DNA from 2 places in the Blautia sp. AM28-27 genome. Region 2 is predicted to be linked to the other one. Evidence: riboswitches for the same ligand, from Rfam matches in the RefSeq annotation. Region 2 holds a riboswitch; the other holds the start of a gene.
The links. Region 2 has a riboswitch for thiamine pyrophosphate ahead of DW743_RS16780 (energy-coupled thiamine transporter ThiT). Riboswitches for the same ligand answer to the same signal wherever they lie in the genome.
Positions count from the first base shown of each region.

Region 1: it holds a riboswitch for thiamine pyrophosphate, as region 2 does, so the genes downstream of both, thiM (hydroxyethylthiazole kinase) here and DW743_RS16780 (energy-coupled thiamine transporter ThiT) in region 2, are expected to answer to the same signal.

Region 1 covers NZ_QUJK01000001.1:372,122-383,806, reverse strand. Annotated here, with positions in the region: gene lon (endopeptidase La) at 1-678, opposite strand, end outside; gene clpX (ATP-dependent Clp protease ATP-binding subunit ClpX) at 700-1,995, opposite strand; gene clpP (ATP-dependent Clp endopeptidase proteolytic subunit ClpP) at 2,104-2,685, opposite strand; gene tig (trigger factor) at 2,710-3,996, opposite strand; gene DW743_RS01750 (DJ-1 family glyoxalase III) at 4,141-4,692, opposite strand; gene DW743_RS01745 (CYTH domain-containing protein) at 4,929-5,384, shown strand; gene proC (pyrroline-5-carboxylate reductase) at 5,565-6,362, opposite strand; gene DW743_RS01735 (ABC transporter substrate-binding protein) at 6,574-7,581, opposite strand; gene DW743_RS18195 (hypothetical protein) at 7,690-7,839, opposite strand; gene DW743_RS01730 (ketopantoate reductase family protein) at 7,992-8,948, shown strand; gene DW743_RS01725 (Gfo/Idh/MocA family protein) at 8,970-9,947, shown strand; gene DW743_RS01720 (response regulator) at 10,009-10,182, opposite strand; TPP riboswitch at 10,339-10,450, shown strand; gene thiM (hydroxyethylthiazole kinase) at 10,577-11,398, shown strand; gene thiE (thiamine phosphate synthase) at 11,385-11,685, shown strand, end outside.
Region 2 covers NZ_QUJK01000024.1:3,596-15,280, reverse strand. Annotated here, with positions in the region: gene DW743_RS16795 (stage III sporulation protein AF) at 1-452, shown strand, start outside; gene DW743_RS16790 (stage III sporulation protein AG) at 457-1,026, shown strand; gene DW743_RS16785 (SpoIIIAH-like family protein) at 1,040-1,759, shown strand; gene DW743_RS16780 (energy-coupled thiamine transporter ThiT) at 1,831-2,499, opposite strand; TPP riboswitch at 2,565-2,674, opposite strand; gene DW743_RS16775 (DUF4867 family protein) at 2,827-3,444, shown strand; gene DW743_RS16770 (L-fucose/L-arabinose isomerase family protein) at 3,554-5,020, shown strand; gene xylB (xylulokinase) at 5,145-6,614, shown strand; gene DW743_RS16760 (AraC family transcriptional regulator) at 6,636-7,523, shown strand; gene DW743_RS16755 (YerC/YecD family TrpR-related protein) at 7,620-7,919, shown strand; gene DW743_RS16750 (DUF1836 domain-containing protein) at 7,979-8,599, opposite strand; gene pcrA (DNA helicase PcrA) at 8,778-11,006, shown strand; gene DW743_RS16740 (N-acetylmuramoyl-L-alanine amidase) at 11,074-11,685, opposite strand, start outside.

The DNA of each region.
Region 1 (11,685 bases), on a different contig from region 2:
CTGGTTCTTATCGATCCGCTCTTTGATTTTTCCCTGAATCTCCGAACGGATCTCCTGAATCTGAATCTCGTTGGCGATCATGACGCAGAGCGTATCATACCGCTCGGAAAGCTCCACAGCCTCCAGCAGTTTCTGGCGGTTTACGTAGTCGAGGGGCAGATTCATGCAGATCTGGTCCACCAGCTTTCCAACTTCTTCGGTTCCGAGGATCTGGCCTGCCAGTTCCTTGCTGACTTTCTGCGTCTGCTCGCAGTAGACGGCAAACAGCTCTTTTAAGTTGCGCAGCATTGCCTCCTGCTCGATATCGGAAAACTGCATTTCGTCCGAGCCGGTAAACAGCGCCACCTCGGCGCGGAGATACTCGCTCTCCTCTTCCTCGAAGTTCAGCAGTTCTGCGCGTCTTTCTGCTTCTACGAGAATCCGAAGAACATCCTTTGGCATTCTCACAACCTGTTTGATGACCGCAATTGTTCCAATTTTATACACATCAAGCAGACCCGGTACTTCCGTATCCGGGTCTTTCTGTGTAATCAGGAAAATTTTCTGGTCTCCCAGCATCGCCTCCTCGACCGCACGAACCGATTTAGGTCTGCTGATATCAAAATGTACAATCATATCCGGCAAAATCGTTGTTCCACGCAGCGCAATCGCCGGTAATACTTTTGTCACTTCTTCCATTTAAGTTTCCTCCTGCGTTTTTCAGGCGGTTTCCGGTCTTCCGGATCTTCTTCCCATATTCCGCCGTGGAACAGGGGCCGGTTCGCCGTGAATAATCTCCGGCTCCGCCTTCTTTTCTACAGCGTCCTTGGTGATGACGCATTCTTTTGTCGTATTGTCCGACGGGATCTCATACATCAGATCCATCATCGTATCTTCCATGATTGCGCGGAGACCTCTGGCGCCTGTTTTCCGCTCCAGGGATTTCTTTGCAATCGCTTCGAGTGCATCTTCTTTGAAGTCAAGCTGTACGCCGTCCAGCTCAAACAGCTTCTTGTACTGTTTGACCAGAGAATTCTTCGGCTCAACCAGAATCTTCATCAGGGCCGTCTCATCCAGAGAATTTAACGTAACGACAATCGGCACACGTCCGACAAACTCCGGAATCAGGCCGAACTTGGTCAGATCCTGCGGCATGACCTGACGGAGCAGATCTCCGACATTCTCATCTTTTGCATGGCCGATCGGATTGTTGAATCCGATGGATTTCGTATCCTGTCTCGTCTCGATGATCTTCTCGAGTCCTTCGAATGCACCGCCGCAGATAAAGAGGATATTCGTCGTATCAATCTGAATAAACTCCTGATGCGGATGCTTTCTTCCGCCCTGCGGCGGAACGGAAGCTACAGTTCCCTCCAGGATTTTCAGCAGTGCCTGCTGTACACCCTCGCCGGAAACATCTCGTGTGATCGAAGCGTTTTCGGATTTTCTTGTGATTTTATCGATCTCATCGATGTAGATGATGCCGTGCTCAGCGCGCTCGATATCATAGTCTGCTGCCTGAATGAGGCGGAGCAGAATGTTTTCTACGTCCTCGCCGACATAACCTGCCTCGGTGAGCGCCGTTGCGTCTGCAATTGCAAACGGAACGTTGATCAGTTTGGCCAGTGTCTGTGCCAGATACGTTTTTCCGGAACCGGTCGGTCCGAGCATCAGAATGTTGCTCTTCTGCAGTTCGATGTCGGAGGATGCACCGGAAAGCACTCGTTTGTAATGGTTGTAAACAGCAACGGAGAGCACTTTTTTCGCCTCATCCTGTCCGATTACGTAGTCATCCAGAAATGCTTTGATTTCCTTTGGTTTGATCAGGTTGATCTCGTCGGTATCCTGCTCGCCGTACAGATCCTCAAATTCTTCCTGAATGATCTCCGAGCAGATTGCCACGCAGTCATCACAGATGTATGCCCCGTCCGGGCCTGCGATCAGCTTGCGTACCTGGTCTTCTGTCTTTCCGCAGAAAGAGCAGCGGATCTTGGTATCATTCCCTTTTATAGCCATCGTTTTCTTCCTTTCAACATATTACAACTAAACCTTATCGCCGGATAAGGCAAAAGGTGCCACAAAAGCCTCATTGCCGGAACTACGCTTTTGGACACCTTTCCTCTCTTATCGGTTCGTAATTACATTATCAATCAGACCGTATGCTTTTGCTTCCTCTGCGGACATGTAGTTGTCACGCTCGGTATCGATCTCAATCTGTTCCAGCGGTTTTCCTGTATTTGCCGCCAGAATTTCATTTAATTTCCGTTTGGTTTTCAGAATCTGTTCTGCAACGATTTTGATCTCGGTTGCCTGACCCTGTGCACCACCGGATGGCTGATGAATCATGATTTCAGAGTTTGGCAGAGCCATTCTCTTTCCTTTGGTACCGCCGGCAAGAAGGAATGCTCCCATGCTGGCAGCCATACCGATACAGATCGTGGATACATCACATTTGATGTACTGCATCGTATCATAGATAGCAAGTCCTGCGCTTACAGAACCTCCCGGGCTGTTGATATACATGTGGATATCTTTTCCCGGATCTTCAGACTCCAGGAACAGAAGCTGTGCAACGATCAGGTTTGCCGATACGTCAGTGACTTCCTCTCCCAGAAAAATAATACGGTCGTTCAGCAGTCTTGAATAAATATCGTAACTTCTCTCTCCCCTGCTTGTCTGCTCGATGACATAAGGTACAAAACTCATTCAATTGCCTCTCTTTCCGAGGTCTTACGCCTCTTTTGCGCTGTCGGCCATGAGAGTTACTGCTTCCTGAACAGCGAGATCTTTCTTCATCTGCTCTTTCTCATATTCGCCAACGAGCTCTTTGAATTTATCCAGCTCCATTTTGTACATTTCAGCCATTTTAGCCAGCTCTTCGTCCAGCTTCTCATCGCTGATCTGGATGTTCTCTGCTTCTGCAACTTTCTCAAGTACCAGTCTGCTCTCGATTCTCTTAACAGCCTGCGGTTTCATCTGCTCTTTTAAGGAATCAACGGTAGCGCCTGTAAACTGCATGTACTGCTCCATGGACAGACCCTGGGACTGGATTCTTCTTGCGAAATCGTCAACCATGTTCTCTACCTGCGTATCGATCATAGCTTCCGGAATCTCCATTGTTGCGTTCTCTACTGCTTTATCTACGACAGCGTTCTCTTTTTCTGTCTTAGCCTGCTCTTCTTTTTTCTTGGTCAGGTTGTCTTTGATTTCTTTTTTGTACTCATCCAGAGTATCGAACTCGGAAACGTCTTTTGCGAAGTCGTCATCAAGTGCCGGAAGCTCTTTTGCTTCGATTTTGTGGATGGTGCATTTGAATACTGCTGCTTTTCCAGCAAGCTCTTCTGCCTGATAATCCTCTGGGAAAGTAACGTTTACTTCCTTCTCCTCTTCCAGAGCTGCGCCAACGAGCTGCTCTTCGAATCCCGGAATGAAGGAATGGGAGCCAAGGGTCAGCGGATAATCTTTTCCAGCGCCGCCGTCGAACGGAACGCCGTCTACAGAACCTTCGAAGTCAAGTGTAACGGTATCTCCGTCTGCTGCCGGACGATCCTCTACATTGATGGTTCTTGCATTTTTCTCCTGCTCTTTTTTCAGCTCAGCTTCTACTTCTTCATCTGTAACGGTTGTGTCAGCTTTTGCTACTTCCAGACCTTTGTACTCGCCAAGGGTAACTTCCGGTTTTACTGCTACAGTTGCGGTAAAGATGAAAGCTTTGCCTTTTTCGATCTGCTCTACGTTGATCTCCGGACGGGATACGATGTCCAGTTTGCTCTCTTCTGCTGCTTTGGAATACTCTTCCGGAACAAGGCTGTTTACAGCATCCTCATAGAATACTGCCGGGCCATACATTTTTTCTACCATAGCTCTCGGAACTTTTCCTTTACGGAAGCCCGGAACGCTGATGTTCTTTTTCTGTTTCTGGTAAGCTTTCTCCAGTGCTTTCTCTAATTCTTCAGCCGGAACCTCAATGGTAAGTTTGGCCATATTCTTTTCTAAATTTTCGACCTGTACACTCATTTTATCAATTTCCTCCTTGATTTATCTGAAAAGCGGCAGAAAACCTGCACACCTCTCCATTCTACAGTCATTTATCGAGTATAGCATACTCTTTTCAAAAACGCCAGTGATTTTTTTATATTTCTGTGGTTTTTAGGCTTTTTTTTAGCAATGAAATACGATTTTTTCCGCCATTTCTTTTGCTTTGTCCTCTCCCTGCAGAACACGGATCAGCTCCAGTGCGAAGTCAGTGGCTGCTCCCATGCCGCGGCCGGTGGTCACATTTTTGTCGGTGACTGCCGGTACATCGAGTACGTTTGCGCCTGCCAGCTTTTCTTCAAATCCCGGGAAGCAGACAGCGTTTTTATCTTTTAAGATGCCCATCACACCAAGGATGCTCGGCGCTGCGCAGATGGCTGCCAGTTTCTTTTCCTGATCGTCATAGGAACGGATCAGCGCTGCGAGCGTCTCGTTTCCGGCCAGATTTAATGTACCCGGCATTCCGCCCGGAAGTACCAGCATGTCTCCGTCATCAAACTCTCCCTCTTCGATGGTTTCATCTGCAAGAATGGTGATTTTGTGGGATCCTGTTACTTCTTTTCTTCCCATAATAGAAACGGTGCATACGTCTTCTCCGGCTCTGCGCAGCAGATCCACCGGGGTCAGTGCCTCAATCTCTTCACATCCGTCTGCCAGAAATACATAAATCTTTGCCATGGTTTTGTCCTCCTGTGTTGTATGATCAGTCTCGTGTGTTTTGTCACGTGATATTCTCTGCTTTTCTTTGTAACAAACCGCCGCTATTATACCACATTTTTCCGCAGAATGCTTGCATTTCATAAAAATTTCAGGACTTTTTTTCGCAAAAAGCCGGATTTCGCTTAACATCACGGGAAAAGCATGGTAAACTCTTGAAAAAAGCAGTGATGCAATCACGAGAAGGAGTCTCTTTTATGGAAATCGAACGCAAATACCTTCTGGATCAGCTTCCGGAAAATCTTACAAGCTATCCATGTAAAAAAATCGAGCAGGGCTATCTTTCCACCGAACCGGTTGTCCGCATCCGCCGCTCTGACGACGAATATTATCTGACCTACAAGTCAAAAGGGCTGATGGTGCGTGAAGAGTATAATCTTCCGCTCACAAAGGAATCCTACCTGCATCTGCGGGAAAAGGCAGACGGCGTTCTTATCTCAAAAACACGCTATCTGCTGCCGCTTACCGGAACGGATCTGACGATCGAGCTCGATGTCTTTGATGCGCCGTATGAAGGCCTTTACCTCGCAGAGGTGGAGTTTCCGGACGAAGCATCCGCAAACGCCTTTGTTCCTCCGGTATGGTTTGGAAAGGATGTAACCTATTCTTCCGATTATCACAACAGTACGCTCAGTAAAGGAAAAAAACTATAAATTACCAGAAAAAATCCCGGTGCCTTTTCCACGGCTGCCGGGATTTTTCCGCTCGTTTGTTTTTTTACTCTTTTTTGTGCTTGCTTTTTGCTTGTTTTGGTTTGTTTTTTGTGCATACATTCTTTATTTTTGCTGCTTTCACATTAGCGTCATTCTGTCAAAGCGGCGGTGCTGCTCCTTCTAATCCACTCCCTTTGATTTCCGGATGCAGGCTCGTGTTGCATCAATAACAGCACTTCTCAGCTTCTCCCGCTCCAGTACGGCAACCGCTTCGATGGTGGTTCCGCCTGGCGAGCAGACCATGTCTTTTAATTCTCCCGGGTGCATTCCTGTCTCGAGAAGCATTTTGGCGCTTCCAAGGACAGACTGTGCAGCAAATTCATATGCCTGTTTTCTCGGCATTCCTTCGGCTACTGCCGCATCTGCAAGAGCCTCCAGGAAAAGAAATACGTACGCCGGCGAGCTTCCGCTGACACCTGTGACGGTATCCATCAGATACTCCGGAACAACTTCTGCGCGGCCAAAGCTTTTCAGGAGGGTTAAAACGAGCTGCAGCTCTTCCTCCGTCACGAGATCATTGGCACAGACGCCGGTCATTCCTTCTCCGACGAGTGCTGGTGTGTTTGGCATGGTGCGAATTAACTTTGTTGGTTTTCCGATTTCTGTACCCAGCCATTGTAAAGACTTACCGGGAAGAATCGATACGATAATCTTCTCGGGTGAGATGAAGTTTTTGACGAGGTTTATTATATTTTTTATTTGGTTTGGCTTTACTGCCAGGAATACAAGATCGGATCCGGCTACGACCGCTTCGTTCTCCGTAGTCGCCTGGACTCCAAACTGGTTGGTCAAGCGTTCCACACTTTTCTCCGTGCGGACCGATACCAGAATGTCATCTGCAGATACAACTCCTTTTTGGATCATTCCGCCAATCATGGCACTCGCCATGTTGCCGCCGCCGATAAAACCTACTTTCATGTCTGTTCGCCTCCGTATGCCTGTGTTGTAAAAAATATATGCGACATCCATAGTATGCAACAAAATTTACTTTTTTGCAATACTTTTTCTCTATTTTTCTTCTTTTCTTTTGCAATTTTCTTTATTTTTTTCGAATGAAATGTCGCTGTTTGTCGACGAATGTCGAAAAGTGTCTTTTTCTGTCTTTTTTCGCTTTTCTATTCCGCCGGAATCAGCCTTTGGCGGCGGCCTCTTCGGCGTATTTTGTTGTCACGAGTGTCTTGTACGGTGCCTTTTTCTCCAGCTCTCCCGCCTGCTCCAGAATCTCCTGCAGAAGATCAAAACTTTCTTCCTCAAAGATCAGATTTTCTTTCCACGTATCCTGCTCATAGTAGCGGCGCACGATCGCGGTGATGGTTTCCAGCTCGGTTTCTGCAAACTGCGGCGCAATCACTTCTGCAATCTCCTCCGGTGTGTGCGTCTGCACGAAGTCCATTCCCTTCTGCAGTGCCTTCGTGAATTTTTCTACGGTTGCGCCGTGCGTTTTCAGATAACTCTGTTTGACGCTGTACGACGTATACGGCACATACCCGGATTCCGTTCCGACCGATGCCACGACATAGCCGTCGCCCTTCTGCTCGAGCAGTGTCGCGGACGGTTCAAATTCAATCGTATAATCCCCCTGCCCGCCGGAGAACGCGGCAGCTGTGGAACCAAAATCGATGCTCTGGTTGATGTTTACGTCTTTTTTATCAATCCCTTTCTGCGCCAGAACATACTCAAAGACCATTTCCGGCATACCGCCTTTTCTTCCCCCTAATACCTCTTTGTTTTTCAATTTCTCCCAGGTAAACGAATTGTCTTTCTCTCTTCCCACAACAAAGTTTCCCGCCCGCTGCGTCAGCTGCGCGAAGTTCACAACTGGGTCTGCGGTTCCCTCGAGGTACGCGTAGACGGTTGCCTCCGCCCCCATAAACCCGATATCCGCTTCGCCGGAAATCATCGCCGTCAGCACTTTATCTGCACCAAATCCTGTTATCAGCGTCAGATCAATGCCCTCGTCCGCAAAATACCCCTCCTCAATTGCCACGTACTGCGGGGCGTAAAAAATGGAGTGGGCAACCTCATTTAATGTCACCTGCTCCACTTTTTCTTTTGTCTCATCTTTTGCCCCGCATCCCGCCAGCGTCACTGCCGCCATTGCCAGTACAAGCGCACCTGTCAGCCATTTTCCTTTCATCAACAGATTCTCCTGTTTTTTCATTCTAACCTTAGAATATGATTTCCCGGTAAAAATGCGTGCAAAAAACGAAGGAGAAATGTTCGAATTTCGTTTCTCCTTCGTTTCTTATTTCTTCTCTTGTTTTTCTTTTGCCTTCTGTTCTTCTTTCGTCCGGATTTTGTCTTCGTACATTTTCAGATCATTCAGATCCAGCATGAAGCAGGCCGTCGGTTTGGAAATGTGGTAATGTGTTTCTGTCATCTCCTCTTGCCGCATCTGCGCGTTTCTTTTATATTTTTCATTCTACAATGTACCTTAACACATTTAGGCTTCCTTTTCCGAAATTTTCTATTTTGAACAACAAATTGAGGATCTCCGCAAAATTTGTTATAGTAAGGGTAATTCAAACAGTTACAAAGGAGGCTATTATGATAATAAAATCAGTTGCTGTTCTGGGCGCCGGAGCGGTTGGGTCTTATGTAATCTGGGGGCTTTCGGAGAAAAAGGACATCCGGCTTGGCGTTATCGCGTCCGGGGAACGGGCGAAGCGTCTGAAAAACAAAGGATGCAAAATTAACGATACGGTTTATCACCCGGAGGTATGGACACCGGAAGAGGCACACGGCGTGGATTTTCTGATCGTCTCGCTCAAATACGGCGCACTGCCGGGGGCTCTTGACAATATTACTGCCGTTACCGGCGAGAATACTGTGATCATGAGTCTGATGAACGGCGTGGACAGTGAGGAGATCATCGCGGAAAAAGTCGGTGCGGAGCATCTGCTTCATGCTGTTATCAAAGTAGCTTCTCATAAAGAGAATGACGGCTACGTTTTCAACCCTGAGGCGACGCTCGGCATCATTTTCGGCGAAGTTTCGGCGCCGTACGACAGTGAGCGTGTGCAGGCTGTTCTGGATCTGTTCTCCGGCACAGGGCTGCATTACCGGGCAACCGATTGTATTTTAGAGGAAATATGGAGCAAATTCCGGCTGAATGTCTGCAATAACCTGCCGCAGGCTATTCTCGGTGCCGGGGTCGGCTGCTACCGCGACAGTGTGCATATGAAGGCGATCAGCGACGGACTCCGCGCAGAACTGATGGCGATTGCGGAGGCAAAGGGAATTGATATCAGCAAGGCGGATGTCTCCTCGGGACGCGGAAGTGCGGTTCCGCCGACGGCGCGCTACTCGACGCTCCAGGATCTCGATGCGGGACGCCATACGGAAATTGATATGTTCTCGGGTGCGCTGATCCGCATGGGAAAAGAGCTTGGAATTCCAACGCCTTACAATGAATTTACGTACCATATGATCAAAGCACTGGAAGAGAAAAACGACAGACGGTTTGACTACAGCGGAAGCGAAGAACCGCTCTGGGCAAAATAGATACGATAGGAGAATCTCACGATGAAAGAAATCAAATGGGCTGTACTCGGATGCGGTGTGATTGCAAATGAAATGGCGGTCGCACTGCAGAAAAACGGAAAGAATATTTACGCGGTCGGCAACCGGACCCATGAGAAGGCGGCTGCTTTTGCGGAGAAATATGGAATTGGAAAAGTTTACGATGATTTCCATGAGATGTTTACCGATCCGGAGGTCGATGTCATTTATATCACGACGCCGCACAACACGCATCTTGGCTTTATGAAAGAGGCGATTGCCAATGGAAAACACATTCTCGTTGAGAAATCGATTACGCTGAACAGCGACGAGCTCGACGAGGCCATAGCGCTTGCAAAAGAAAAAGGTGTCATCATCGGAGAGGCAATGACGATTTACCATATGCCGATCTACAAAGAGCTGAAAAAAATTCTCGACTCCGGCCGTCTCGGCAGAGTCAATCTGATCACGATGAACTTCGGCAGTTTCAAAGAGTACAACATGAAGAACCGCTTCTTCAACCGGAATCTCGCAGGCGGCGCGATGCTTGATATCGGCGTATACGCACTCTCCTTCCTCCGCTGGTTCTTCGACTCTAAGCCGGATCAGCTCCTTTCCCAGGTAAAGCCCGCTCCGACCGGTGTGGACGAGCAGGCCGGCCTCCTTCTCACCAATCAGGAAGGACAGATGGCAAGTGTGATGCTCTCTCTCCACTCCAAACAGCCGAAACGCGGCATGGTTTCCTGTGAGAACGGATTTATCGAGATCATGGAGTACCCGCGTGCCTGGGAAGCAAAAATCACAGACGCTTCCACCGGCGAATCCGAAATCATCAAAGCCGGTGACAACGCCGATGCACTCGCCTATGAGCTCGCCGACATGGAACGCGCCATCAATGGAGATGCATCTGCCATGCACCTCGACTACACGAAGGACGTCATGGATCTGATGACCTCCTTCCGCAGAACCTGGGGCTATACGTACCCTGAGGAAGAAAAATAAGATTCGCACATCAAAAGCCCCTGCCCGGCACACATCAGATGCCGGGCAGGGGCACTTCTTTTCACCTGCAATACTCTGCAATTTTCTTTTTCAGTAATTCCGCATCAATCGGCTTTGCGATATGCACGTCCATGCCGGCCTCTTTTGCGGCCTGCCGGTCTTCAACAAAGGCGTTGGCGCTCATGGCGAAAATCGGAATGGAGGCGGCATCATCACGTCCATGACTTCCACGCATATTTTATACTTCATTTTACGCTGATATTATTTTCTCTGTCAACCCAAATAACATTACATTTCCAATATTTTGCATGTCTTTTTTATTTTTCTGAAATTTTTTTAAATCTTCCGTTTTTCTCTTGCACAATTGTTTTTATGCGTATATAATTGTCTGCAGAAAGCAAAGGGGAGCTCGCGTGCGAAGCGGGCTGAGAGTAGGATGCATCTCCTAGACCCTGAACCTGATTTGGGTAATGCCAACGTAGGGAGATACGATATGCACATTTTCTGCAGATATACCTCCACGTATATCTGCTTTTTTAATCTCTATGAACACATCATCAACAGGTTCTTCCAGTACCACAAGGGAATTTGCTTCTGCAAAAATACTCACACAGGAGGAACAAAAAATTATGTTAGGCACTTGTCTTGACAATGTCAGAAAAACAACCCCTCTCGTACACAACATCACAAATTACGTTACAGTAAACGATGTCGCCAATATTCTGCTGGCATGCGGCGCAAGCCCGATCATGTCCGATGAACCGGAGGATGTCGAGGATATCACCTCCATCTGCGGCGGTCTGAACATCAACATCGGAACGCTGCACAGAACGAGCATCGACGGCATGTACCGTGCCGGTGCAAAAGCAGCTTCGCTCGGCCACAAAATCCTGCTCGATCCAGTCGGCGCAGGCGCAAGCCACTTACGTACTTCGACCGCAGTCGGACTGATGGAAAAAATCCCGTTCACCGTCATCCGCGGAAATATTTCCGAAATCAAAACACTGGCACTCGGAAGCGGAACGACAAAGGGTGTTGACGCAGACGTTGCCGATAAAGTAACAGACGAAAACCTCGACAGCGCCGTTGCTTTTGCAAAAAACTTTGCGAAAGACCACAACTGTGTTGTCGCCATCACAGGAGCGATCGACCTCGTTGCCGATGCTGACACCTGCTACGTGATCCGCAACGGACGCGCCGAGATGGGAAGCATCACCGGAACAGGCTGCCAGCTCTCCGGCATGATGACCGCTTACCTCGTTGCCAACCCGGACGAGCCGTTAAAAGCCGCTGCTGCCGCTGTCTGCGCAATGGGACTTGCCGGCGAGATCGGCTGGAGCCATATGAAACCGGAAGACGGCAACTCCACCTACCGGAACCGCATCATCGACGCCATCTACCACATGGACGGCGAGATGCTAGAGAAAGGTGCAAAGTATGAAGTGCGATAAAAAAGGCCTGCTTTTATATGCTGTGACAGACCGCAGCTGGCTGAACGGCGAGACACTGTACAGCCAGGTGGAAAAGGCTCTGCAGGGCGGCGCAACGTTTATCCAGCTCCGCGAAAAAAATCTTGACCAGGATCACTTTATGGAAGAGGCACTGGAACTGAAAAAACTCTGTGCCGCATACCATGTTCCTTTCGTCATCAACGATAACGTGGAAATCGCAGCTAAGATGGATGCGGACGGCGTTCATGTCGGCCAGAGCGATATGGAGGCCGGCGATGTCCGTGCAA
Region 2 (11,685 bases):
TTCAGTTTTTTCTTGGAATTGTGATGGTACTGATTTTTTTCCAGCCCGTGCTAAAAGCGGGAGGTTTGGAGCAGAAAATGGCGCAGACGCTCGACCGTCTGACGCTGGAAGAGGAGGCAGCAGCAATGGAAAATGTACAGATTCGTGCAGAAAGCTTTGAAAAACAGTATTACGTGGGCGCCTGGGAAAAAGAGACGGAGCGCCAGATCCGGATGTATCTGTCAGAGAGCGGCATTCCGGGGGCAGCCGTTTCGGTAACGCTGGAGCCGGGAAACACCGGTGAGGCAAAAGAGATCCGCATTGAAGCGCCGATGCGGCAGACGAGCATTTACCGCGAAGAACAGAAAAAACAGCGGGAAATGCTCGATGAAAAGCTGACAGAGATCAAAAGTGTTTTAAGTGAGGTCTACGGAACCGATCCGGCGCATATTATGGTAGAGATTTCGGAATAGGCCTATGAGGGAAAAGGCAGCGGCGTTTTTCCGGAAACAGAAAAAGGAGCAGTGGATGCTGTACTTCCTGCTGGCGGCAATCGGCGTTGTCCTGCTGCTGCCGACGGGAACAAAAAAGACCAGTGAGGAGACAGAACAGCCGCAGGAGACGGCTGTGCGTCCGGCGGGGGATGCGGGACTTTCGGTGCAGGAGGAGATGGAACAGCGCCTTTGTGACGCACTTTCCCAGATGGACGGTGTGGGCGCAGTGCACGTCGTGGTGACGCTGGAATCCACAGGAAAAAAGATTGTGGAAAAAGATGTCCCAACGCGGAGCACAACGGAGGAAAACAAGAAGGGAGAGGAGACCGGAAGCGTTACATCCTCGTCGCAGGATGAGGCAACTGTCTATGAAAAGACACAGAACGGGGCCGAGACACCGTATGTGGTTTCCGAGGAGTACCCGGCGGTGCGCGGCGTGCTCGTTATCGCAGAAGGCGGGGGAAACCCGGTGACGATACAGGAGATTCAGGAGGCCGTGATGGCATTATTTCAGGTGGGCGCAAATAAGATTAAAGTAGTCAAAATGAAGTAAAGGAGTCAAATGCGTGGAAAAATTAGAACAGGAAATGAATGCACCTGAGAAAATGGCAGAGACACCATCGCCGAAAAAGACGGCCGGGAAAAAGAAAAAATTCCGGAAAAACCAGGTCATCATCACCGCCCTTGCGATCATGATCGCCGTCGCCGGATACATCAACTATGCTGACAGTACCCTGTCCACGAAGGAGAAGGCAGACGGAACCACGGCGGATGCCAGCACCGTTTTAAAAGACATCTCCAGCCTGGACACCGATATCACCGACGAGGTGGATGCCGGCACAGCAGGGGACTCGTCGCGGACCGTCACCGAAACGCCGGGAGAGGCTGTCCTTGCCGGGGCATCTACATACATGGCCCAGGCCAGAATCGACCGGGAACAGATCCGTTCCCAGAATAAAGACACCTTAAACGAAATCATCAACAACACCAACCTCTCCGAAACCGAGCGCCAGAGCGCCGTCCAGAGCATGGTGGAAATGACGGAACTCGTAGAAAAAGAGTCGGCAACCGAACTCCTCCTCGAAGCCAAAGGCTTCAACGATGTCGTCGTAAACCTGACCGGCGAAACCGCCGACATCGTCGTTCCGATGAAAGAAGTAACCGAGGAACAGCGTGCCCAGATCGAAGACATCGTAACCCGCAAAACCGGAATCGGCGTAGAAAACATCGTCATCACCCCCATGAGTTCCGCCGCCGACACAGCCGCAGAGGAGAGTGCTCAGTAAATTTTGATATCCACGTAAAAAATCCGGAAACGCAAAATCATGCGTTCCCGGATTTTTTCACGTAATTCTATTTAATTTGCACCATGTGCCGTTCTTGCAACCGTCTGCAGTGCTTTCTTCACCGGCGGCAGCGAGATCAGAATCACCGTCAGTACACCTTCAGCCAGCAGATAGCTGTAGTTGTAAATAATCGGATACAGCGCCTTCAAAGACTGCGGGAAATTCTCCGGCATATAATCCATCCAGTACAGATATCCGCCTAACGTATGGAAAAATCCCCTCGCCAGCACAGCCACAATATACCCGATCAGCAGCCCGTTTTTCTTCTTTCCAAAGAATCCGGCCACACCCAGCGCCGCAAACGCAAACACATAATCACAGCACACCTGGAACAGCGACAGCACATACGGCCCCTGGATAAACTGCAGCAGTCCATAAGCAAAACCAACGAGAATACCCGTCTTCGCCCCATACCAGTTCGCAATCAGCACAATAAACAGCATCGAAAACAACGTAACCGATCCCCCGTACGGCAGCTCAAACACCTTCACATACGAAGTCACAAACGCCAGCGCCATCCCCATCGCACAAAACGCCAGCTTCCTTGCATCCATTCCCGTCCCCTTACTCTTCTGAGCAGAAAGAACCGAAGCAATCACCACCAGCGCCACCATCAGCACCACGCATCCAACATAACCGGCCGTCGTCAGTCCGCCGTCAGCAGTAACAAAAAAACTCATAAAAAAACCTCCTTCGCATTCCGCTTGGAGGGGCTCACATAAAAACACAGTCCCGAATCACATCCGAAACCACGTTCCAGCTTCCCTACGCAGGAATTATCCCGTTCAGGTAGTGAGGGTCCGTGAGCTTATCCCTGTCCCACGTTCTCAGCCAAAGGCTCCCCTAGCGTCTTATTATTTTAACGTATTAAAGTATACCAACCTCCCCCTTATTTGTCAACCCGTCCGTTTTTTCATCCAAATACATGTTGACAAGAAGTACATACAAGTGCTATATTACAATTAGTTCAATCATTAAACTAATTGTACGAAAGGAGCACCAAAACAATGCAGATTCTGAAAGTAACAGACGAAGCATTCCGCCAGTACGGCAAAGTCATCAAAGACCTCGACGTCAGCGACATCATCACCGCCATGTCCGAGACCCCATGTCCCGATGACGTAGTCTACGAGCCTTCCATTGAAAGCCTCGAAGCCTGCAAAAGCGCCCAGTCCGTATCCGACAGCCTCTACGGCGGCATGCCGATCCAGATCGGCTACTGCAACGGCCACAACCATTTACTGAACGCCGTAGAATACCACCGCGACAGCGAAATTAACATCGCCGTAACCGACCTGATCCTGATCCTCGGAAAAGAACAGGACATCACCGAAGACCACACCTACGACTCATCCAAAATGGAGGCCTTCTTAATCCCGGCCGGAACCACCATTGAAGTCTACGCAACCACCCTCCACTACGCACCATGCAACGTGGCAGCCAGCGGCTTCAAATGCGTCGTAGTACTTCCAAAAGGAACCAATACCGACATCACCCTGGAAGAAAAACACACCCCGGAAGACGACCTGCTCTTCGCCAGAAACAAATGGCTCTTAAGCCACCCGGATGCAAACATCGCTGGAAGCGTAGCAGGCATCAAAGGAGAAAACCTCTCGGTAAAATAAAACCAGAGACAAAACCAGAAATCAGAAACACTGCCCCAAAAGAGCAGTTCTGAACATAAAAAGAAACCAAAAACCAAGAAAACCAAAAAAAGGAGGATCTTCAAAAATGATCAACAATACACCGGAAATCAAATTAGGTATCGTTGCAGTAAGCCGTGACTGCTTCCCGAACAGCCTTTCCGAGAACAGAAGAAAAGCAGTCGTAAAAGCATACGACGGAGAAATCTACGAATGTCCAATCATCGTCGAGAATGAAATCGACATGATGAACGCACTCGAAGACCTGAAAAAAGCAGAGTGTGATGCACTTGTTGTATACCTTGGAAACTTCGGACCGGAGACCGAGGAAACCCTGCTTGTAAAATACTTCGACGGACCTTGCATGGTAGTAGCAGCAGCAGAAGAGACCGGCGACGACCTTGTAGGCGGACGCGGCGATGCATACTGCGGCGTTCTGAACGCAAGCTACAACCTGAAACTGCGCAACCTGCACGCATACATTCCGGAGTACCCGGTTGGCGATGCAGAAGACGTAGCAGCCATGATCAAAGATTTCGTACCGGTTGCAACTGCAGTTGTAGCTGTTAAGAACCTGAAAATCATCAGCTTCGGACCGCGTCCGACCAACTTCCTGGCATGTAACGCACCGATCAAACAGCTGTACAACCTCGGCGTAGAAATCGAAGAGAACTCCGAGCTTGACCTGTTTGAAGCATTCAACAAACACGCAGGCGATGAGAGAATCCCGGCAGTCGTAGAAGATATGGCAAAAGAGCTCGGCGAAGGAAACCTGAAACCGGAAATCCTGCCGAAACTGGCTCAGTACGAGATCACCCTGTTAGACTGGATCGAAGCACACAAAGGATCCAGAAAATACGTAACCCTGACCGGAAAATGCTGGCCGGCATTCCAGACACAGTTCGGATTCGTTCCTTGCTATGTCAACAGCCGTCTGACCAAGATGGGCATCCCGGTATCCTGTGAGGTAGATATCTACGGAACACTGTCCGAGTTCATCGGAACCGTTGTATCCAAAGACACCGTAACACTCCTCGACATCAACAACACCGTTCCGAAGGATATGTATGAGAGCGAAATCAAAGGCAAATTTGATTACACCTTAAAAGATACCTTCATGGGATTCCACTGCGGAAATACCGCTTCCACCAAACTGGCATTCTGCTCTATGAAATATCAGATGATCATGGCAAGAACCCTTCCGGAAGAAGTAACACAGGGTACCCTCGAGGGAGATATCGTTCCTGGAGACATCACCTTCTATCGTCTGCAGAGCACATCTGACGCAAAACTGCGCGGATACATCGCAGAGGGCGAGGTTCTTCCTGTAGCAACACGTTCCTTCGGAAGCATCGGTATCTTCGCTATTCCGGAGATGGGCAGATTCTACCGTCACGTACTGGTAGAGAAAAACTATCCGCATCACGGCGCAGTAGCATTCGGACACTTCGGAAAACCGTTATTCGAAGTATTTAAAATGCTCGGTGTTGAAGTAGATGAGATCGGCTACAACCAGCCGAAGGGTGTTCGTTACCCGACAGAGAATCCGTGGGGCTAATCCGTTCCGGAAGATTCACTGAAAAATAAGAAAGATATGCAGTAACGCATAAGCAAAAGGGCGGAGCAGAGATCTAGGTCTGCTGCCGCCCTTTTTGAAAAAGAGTAGAAAAAGGAGATTCGACATGTATTTTATTGGTGTTGACCTTGGTACTTCCGCTGTCAAACTGCTTCTGATGGACGAGGAAGGCAAAATTGTAAATATTGTATCGAGAGAGTATCCGCTGTATTTCCCGCATCCAGGCTGGTCTGAGCAGAAACCGGAAGACTGGTGGGAGCAGAGCAAAGAGGGAATCCGCGAGCTGGTAAAAGACGTAGACAAATCCCAGGTAGCCGGCATCAGCTTCGGCGGCCAGATGCATGGCCTTGTCATCCTGGATGAGAACGATAACGTCATCCGCCCGGCGATCCTCTGGAACGACGGCCGTACCGCAAAACAGACCGATTATCTGAACACCGTAATCGGAAAAGAAAAACTCTCCGAGTATACCGCAAACATTGCATTTGCAGGCTTTACCGCACCGAAGATTCTCTGGGTGAAAGAAAATGAGCCGGATAACTTCGCAAAAATCTGCAAAATCATGCTTCCAAAAGATTACCTGGCATACCGTCTCTCCGGCGCATTCGTAAGCGACTACTCCGATGCATCGGGCATGCTTCTGATGGATGTCAAGAACAAATGCTGGTCAAAAGAGATGGCAGAAATCTGCGGTATTTCCCTGGAGATGCTGCCGGAGCTCCATGAGAGCTTTGACGCTGTCGGAACCTTAAAACCGGAAGTAGCAGCAGAACTTGGACTGCCAGAGACCTGTAAAGTTGTAGCAGGAGCCGGAGACAACGCAGCAGCCGCAGTCGGAACCGGAACCGTAGGCGACGGCATGTGCAACGTTTCCCTTGGTACAAGCGGAACCGTATTCATTTCCAGCAGCAAATTCGGCGTAGACAGCCACAATGCCCTGCACGCATTCGCACACGCAGACGGCCACTATCACCTGATGGGATGCATGCTGAGTGCAGCTTCCTGCAACAAATGGTGGATGGATGAAATTATCCGCACAAAAGAATATACAAAAGAGCAGGAGAATATCACAAAACTTGGCGAGAATAATGTCTTCTTCCTGCCGTATCTGATGGGCGAGCGTTCCCCGCACAACAACCCGGATGCAAGAGGAACCTTCATCGGCCTGACCATGGACACCACAAGAGAGGATATGACCCAGGCTGTTCTCGAGGGCGTTGCCTTTGCGATCCGCGATTCCTTTGAGGTAGCAAAATCCCTCGGCATCCAGATCGAGAGAACGAAAATCTGCGGAGGCGGTGCAAAGAGCCCGCTGTGGAGACGCATGATCGCAAACGTGCTGAACATCAAAGTGGACCGTATTGAGTCCGAGGAAGGCCCGGCACTTGGCGGAGCCATGCTGGCAGCCGTTGCCTGCGGTGTCTTTTCATCCGTAGAAGAGGCGGCAGAAAAAATTGTTCGTGTGACAGAGACCATCGAGCCGGAACCGGAACTGGTTGAGAAATATGAGCGCCAGTATCAGAAATTTGCAAAGATTTATCCGACCGTAAAAGATCTGTTTACAGAGCTGCTGTAATAAAAAGAGGTAAGAAATAAGATGAAGAAAGTGGAACATGGGAAAACATTTGACCGGAATGCAGCAAACCCGCCGGCGTTTGAAATCTTTCACAACACCGTGACAGAAGGCTATCCGAAGCACTGGCATACCGCAATTGAAATTATCATGCCGACCAGAGGCGAATATGAGGTTGTTGTCGGAAAAGACAGCTATAATCTGAAAGAGGGCGACATCATTATGATCAATTCCGGCGTTGTACACGGAATGAGATTCGTATCCCAGGGAGAACGGATTGTCATGCTGGTGGAACCGGGCTGTGTGGAGAATCAGGAAGAAATGGAAACGATTTTCCTGCGGCTTCCGGCCATCTACTTCAAAAAAGAGGATGAGGAAGATCCCTTCTATCTGTTTCTACGCAGCCAGATTCTGGAACTGGTGCGGGAATACGATAATGAGGGCGCAGTGATGACGCACAGAATCTGCACCGGCCTCAAAGAGCTTTTTTCAGAGTTTGGCCGCAAGGGATTTTCGGATGCCAACGCGCAGAATACGTTCGGGGCAATGAAGCAGCAGGAATATATAGAGGCTGTTTTAAGCGCCTGCCGTTATATCAATGTCCATTACATGGAGAATCTTTCTCTCGAGGAAGTAGCTGCGGTCAGCGGATTTTCCAAGTTCCACTTTACCAGAATTTTCAAGCAGTACATGAACATGACATTCTATGAGTACCTCAATTCTAAACGCGTCAAACGCGCAGAGGAGCTTCTGTACGACAAAAAGATGAGTATCACGGATGTGGCGATGAATTCCGGATTCTCTTCTTTAAGTGCCTTCAACCGTACCTTCAAGACGGTAAAGGCCTGTTCGCCGAGCGATTACCGCAGACAGCGGGAGTCGATGGTACAGGCTTTGCTGATGCAGGGATAAAAGGACTTGTATTTCACACTTTACTGTGCTAAAATGGTAGTATTCCGAGTTATAAGAATGAGATGGGGACTTAATTTTCGTACAGGAGGGCTTGAAATGAACAAGAAACTTCATTCAGAAGCAGTAGACCAGCTTTTTGAGGCAATTTTGTGTCTGAAGAATAAGGAAGAATGCTATACTTTTTTTGAGGATGTATGCACCATCAATGAACTGCTTTCGCTGTCGCAGCGGTTTGAAGTGGCGAAAATGTTGCGGGAGAAGAGAACGTATCTGGAAATCTCCGAAAAGACGGGAGCATCCACGGCGACGATCAGCCGCGTGAACCGTTCCTTAAGCTATGGAAACGACGGATATGAGATGGTGTTTGAACGGATGGAAAAGAAAGAAAATGTGTAAAATCAAAAAAGACGGTGCGATTCCAACGCAGCCGTCTTTTTTTGATTACACATTTGTTCTTAATTTTTCTTTTTCGGATCAGAAGGCGCCGCGAGGGATGCCAGTTCATCCACCATGTGCTCGATCATCTGTTTTTTCAGATAGACATCGAAACTCAGCAGACAGATAAACGAAAAGAGCTGGAGAAATTCCCGGTCCTCCTCCGGTGAGCTGCCGAACATGGACTTGGATACATCCGCTTTTTTCAGAAGATCTTCTTTTACGGATGCAATTTCTTCTTTTTCCATCTGGAAAATTTCGTCGTAGATATCTTTGATGGAAAAGCCGCTCTCCGTGCCGAAATACCGATCGGTGATCGGGGCGAGCAGTGTCTGGATATCCGTGATCGAGAGGATGTTTTTAAAGTAGTAAATAAAAACCAGAAGCATCATGTGCTCCGGCGAATATTTCTTTTTGACCGGCGGCGGGAGCAGCTTGTTTTTTGCATAGTTGTTGATCATTGTTTTTGTCAGAACCTTATCGGACTCGAAGCGGCGCGAAGAAGCGAGCTGTGCGTCCATAAAGGTCGTGACCTGGTCCATATATAAAGCAATGTTCGGGATTTCCTCCGGGCGGATGCCTTCGAGAGAATCCAGTGAATTCAGTAAATCATGAAGAATTTTATCTGAGTCTATCGTCATTTGTTATCACCTCACTGTTCCCATTATATAGTTTTTAATACCAGATAGCAAGGACTTTGCGAAAAAAGTTTCCATGATAAAAATGCAACGTATGTTCGTTCTTACTTGTAACCGGGGCGGATTTGTTATATACTGAGATGCATGTGAAAAGATTCGAAGCAGATGAAGGAGAAAGAACATGAATCAGACAGAAACAGGATTAAACCCGATGCAGATGGAAGCTGTGGAGCACACCGAAGGGCCGCTTCTGATCCTTGCAGGTGCCGGTTCGGGAAAGACGAGGGTACTGACGCACCGCATCGCCTCCCTGATCAGGGACAAAGGCGTCAATCCGTGGAATATTATGGCGATCACTTTTACGAACAAGGCCGCCGGAGAAATGCGTGAGCGTGTCGATAAAATCGTGGGATACGGATCGGAGCGGATCTGGGTCAGCACCTTCCATTCCAGCTGCGTGCGGATTCTGCGCCGCCATGCTGAACGTCTGGGATACGCCAACAATTTTGCAATTTACGATACCGATGACCAGAAATCGCTGATCAAGGACATCATGAAACGGCTCCAGATGGATCCGAAACTGTACCGCGACCGTGCGATCATGGCGGCAATTTCGTCCGCAAAGGATGAGATGATTGAGCCGGACCAGTACCGGATTGACGCGGGAATCGACTGGAAGCTGCAGAAGTATGCGGCAGTTTATGCGGAGTATCAGGCAGAGTTAAAGAAAAACAATGCGATGGACTTCGATGATCTGCTGGTACAGACCGTAAAATTATTCCAGCAGTTCCCGGAAGTGCTCGACTATTATCAGGAGCAGTTCCGCTATATCATGGTCGATGAGTATCAGGATACCAACACGGTTCAGTTCCGCTTTGTGAGCCTTCTGGCGGCAAAATACCGCAATCTCTGCGTTGTCGGCGATGATGATCAGTCGATCTACAAATTCCGCGGGGCGAATATTGAAAATATTCTGAGTTTTGAGCATGTATTCCCGGATGCGAAGGTCATTAAACTGGAGCAGAATTACCGTTCTACGCAGAATATTCTGAATGCGGCAAATGAAGTGATTGCGAATAACCAGGGACGAAAAGCAAAACGCCTGTGGACAGAGAACCCGGAGGGTGACCTGATCGATCTGCGGCAGTTCCAGAGCGGTTTTGAGGAGGCGGAGTACGTGGCAGGAGAAATCACGCGCGGCGTCCGCACGGAGGGAAAGAAGTATCGTGATTATGCAATTCTCTACCGTACCAACGCACAGTCCCGTCTTTTTGAGGAGAAACTGCTGCTTGCAAATGTTCCATATAAAATCGTGGGCGGTGTCAACTTCTATGCGAGACGCGAGATCAAGGATCTGCTGGCGTATCTGCGTGTGATCGAGAACCCGGAGGATGACCTTGCGGTACTGCGTATCATCAACGTTCCGCGGCGCGGTATCGGAGCGGCGACGATCAACAAAGTGCAGGACTGGGAGGCAGAGCAGGGCATCCGTTTCTACGATGCGCTTCTCGAGGCCGAGTATGTGCCGGGGCTGATGCGGTCTTTAAATAAGATTAAATCCTTCACGTCCTTTTTACAGGTACTCCGCGCGAAAGCAGATTATCTGTCGGTCAAAGAGCTGCTGAATGAAATCATCGAGGAGACCGGCTATGTAGCAGATCTGCAGGCGGAGGGAACCGAAGAAGCGGCAGCCCGCATCGAGAACATCGACGAGCTGATTTCAAAGATTGCGGATTATGAGGAGAGCGCCGAACAGCCATCTCTCGGTGGTTTTCTGCAGGAGGTTGCGCTGGTGTCTGATATCGACTCGGTGGATGAGGAGAGCGATTACGTGCTGTTGATGACACTGCATTCCGCAAAAGGACTGGAGTTCCCGAACGTATTCCTTGCCGGCATGGAGGATGGCATTTTCCCAAGCTACATGACGATCACCGGGGATGATCCGTCGGAGCTGGAGGAGGAGCGCCGTCTCTGCTACGTGGGCATCACGCGTGCGATGCAGCATCTGACATTGACGTGTGCGCGCCAGAGAATGATCCGCGGCGAAGTGCAGTACAACAAGATGTCCCGTTTTGTCAAAGAGATTCCGCGGGAGCTGATTTCCCTGGAGCGGGAGCGCGGGGAGATCGAAGACCGGAAGCCGAAGATGGACATTCCGACGAGAGGCAGCGTCTATGCGGCGATGAAGCAGGCATTCCGCGAGAAGCCGCAGCAGGCGAAAACCTTCAGCGCGCAGAAGGCGACGAAACTCGATTACGAAATCGGGGATACGGTGCGCCATATCAAGTTCGGTGTCGGCATTGTCACGGATATCGTGGACGGCGGAAGAGATTATGAAGTTACCGTCAACTTCGACCAGGCTGGTACGAAGAAAATGTTTGCTTCGTTTGCAAAACTGAAAAAGTTATAAGGAGAACGAGAGCGTGTCGGAAAACAAAATTCCGGCACGCTCTTTTTTCGACTGATGCGGCAGACGCTCAGGTGGTAATCAGGGTGGAATAGCCGTCGCGGCGCAGGCGGCGTTCCATCAGAATGGCATTTCCGAGCTGGCGGTAAGCGCCGACCTGGACCTTGAAAAAGCCGTCCTCGGCGAGAAGAAAAGCGGGATAGCCCTGGTCGAGAAGGTCGTAAAGCATACGGTCGGCATTCTGGCGGATGCGGAAAAGGCCGGTCTGGACACGGTAGAAGGTTTCCGGTGTGTCGGAAGGATTTTCCTGTTCCGGCGGCGTGGGACGGGGCGAAGCGGAAGCAGTGACGGTATCCGCTGTTGAAACGGACGGACGGGCGGCTTCCGTTTCCGCAGCGCGCCGGTCAGCCTCCGTGACCGTCTCGAGATCCAGCGTTCCAAGCACTGCATCCGCGATGGCGCGGGCGATTTCTTCCTGCTTTTCATCGTAGAGCGTATTGTCCTGCTCATTGTTCAGAAAGCCGGTTTCAATCAGAAGAGCCGGCATTTTCGTCCGCCGCAGAACAACAAGCCCTGGCCGTGCCTTGACACCGAGATTCCGGAATCCCAGCTCCGAGAGCGCGCCGTTAATGTTTTCTGCCATTGTCTGTTTGATGCCGGAGTTGTCATAGACAAGCGTTTC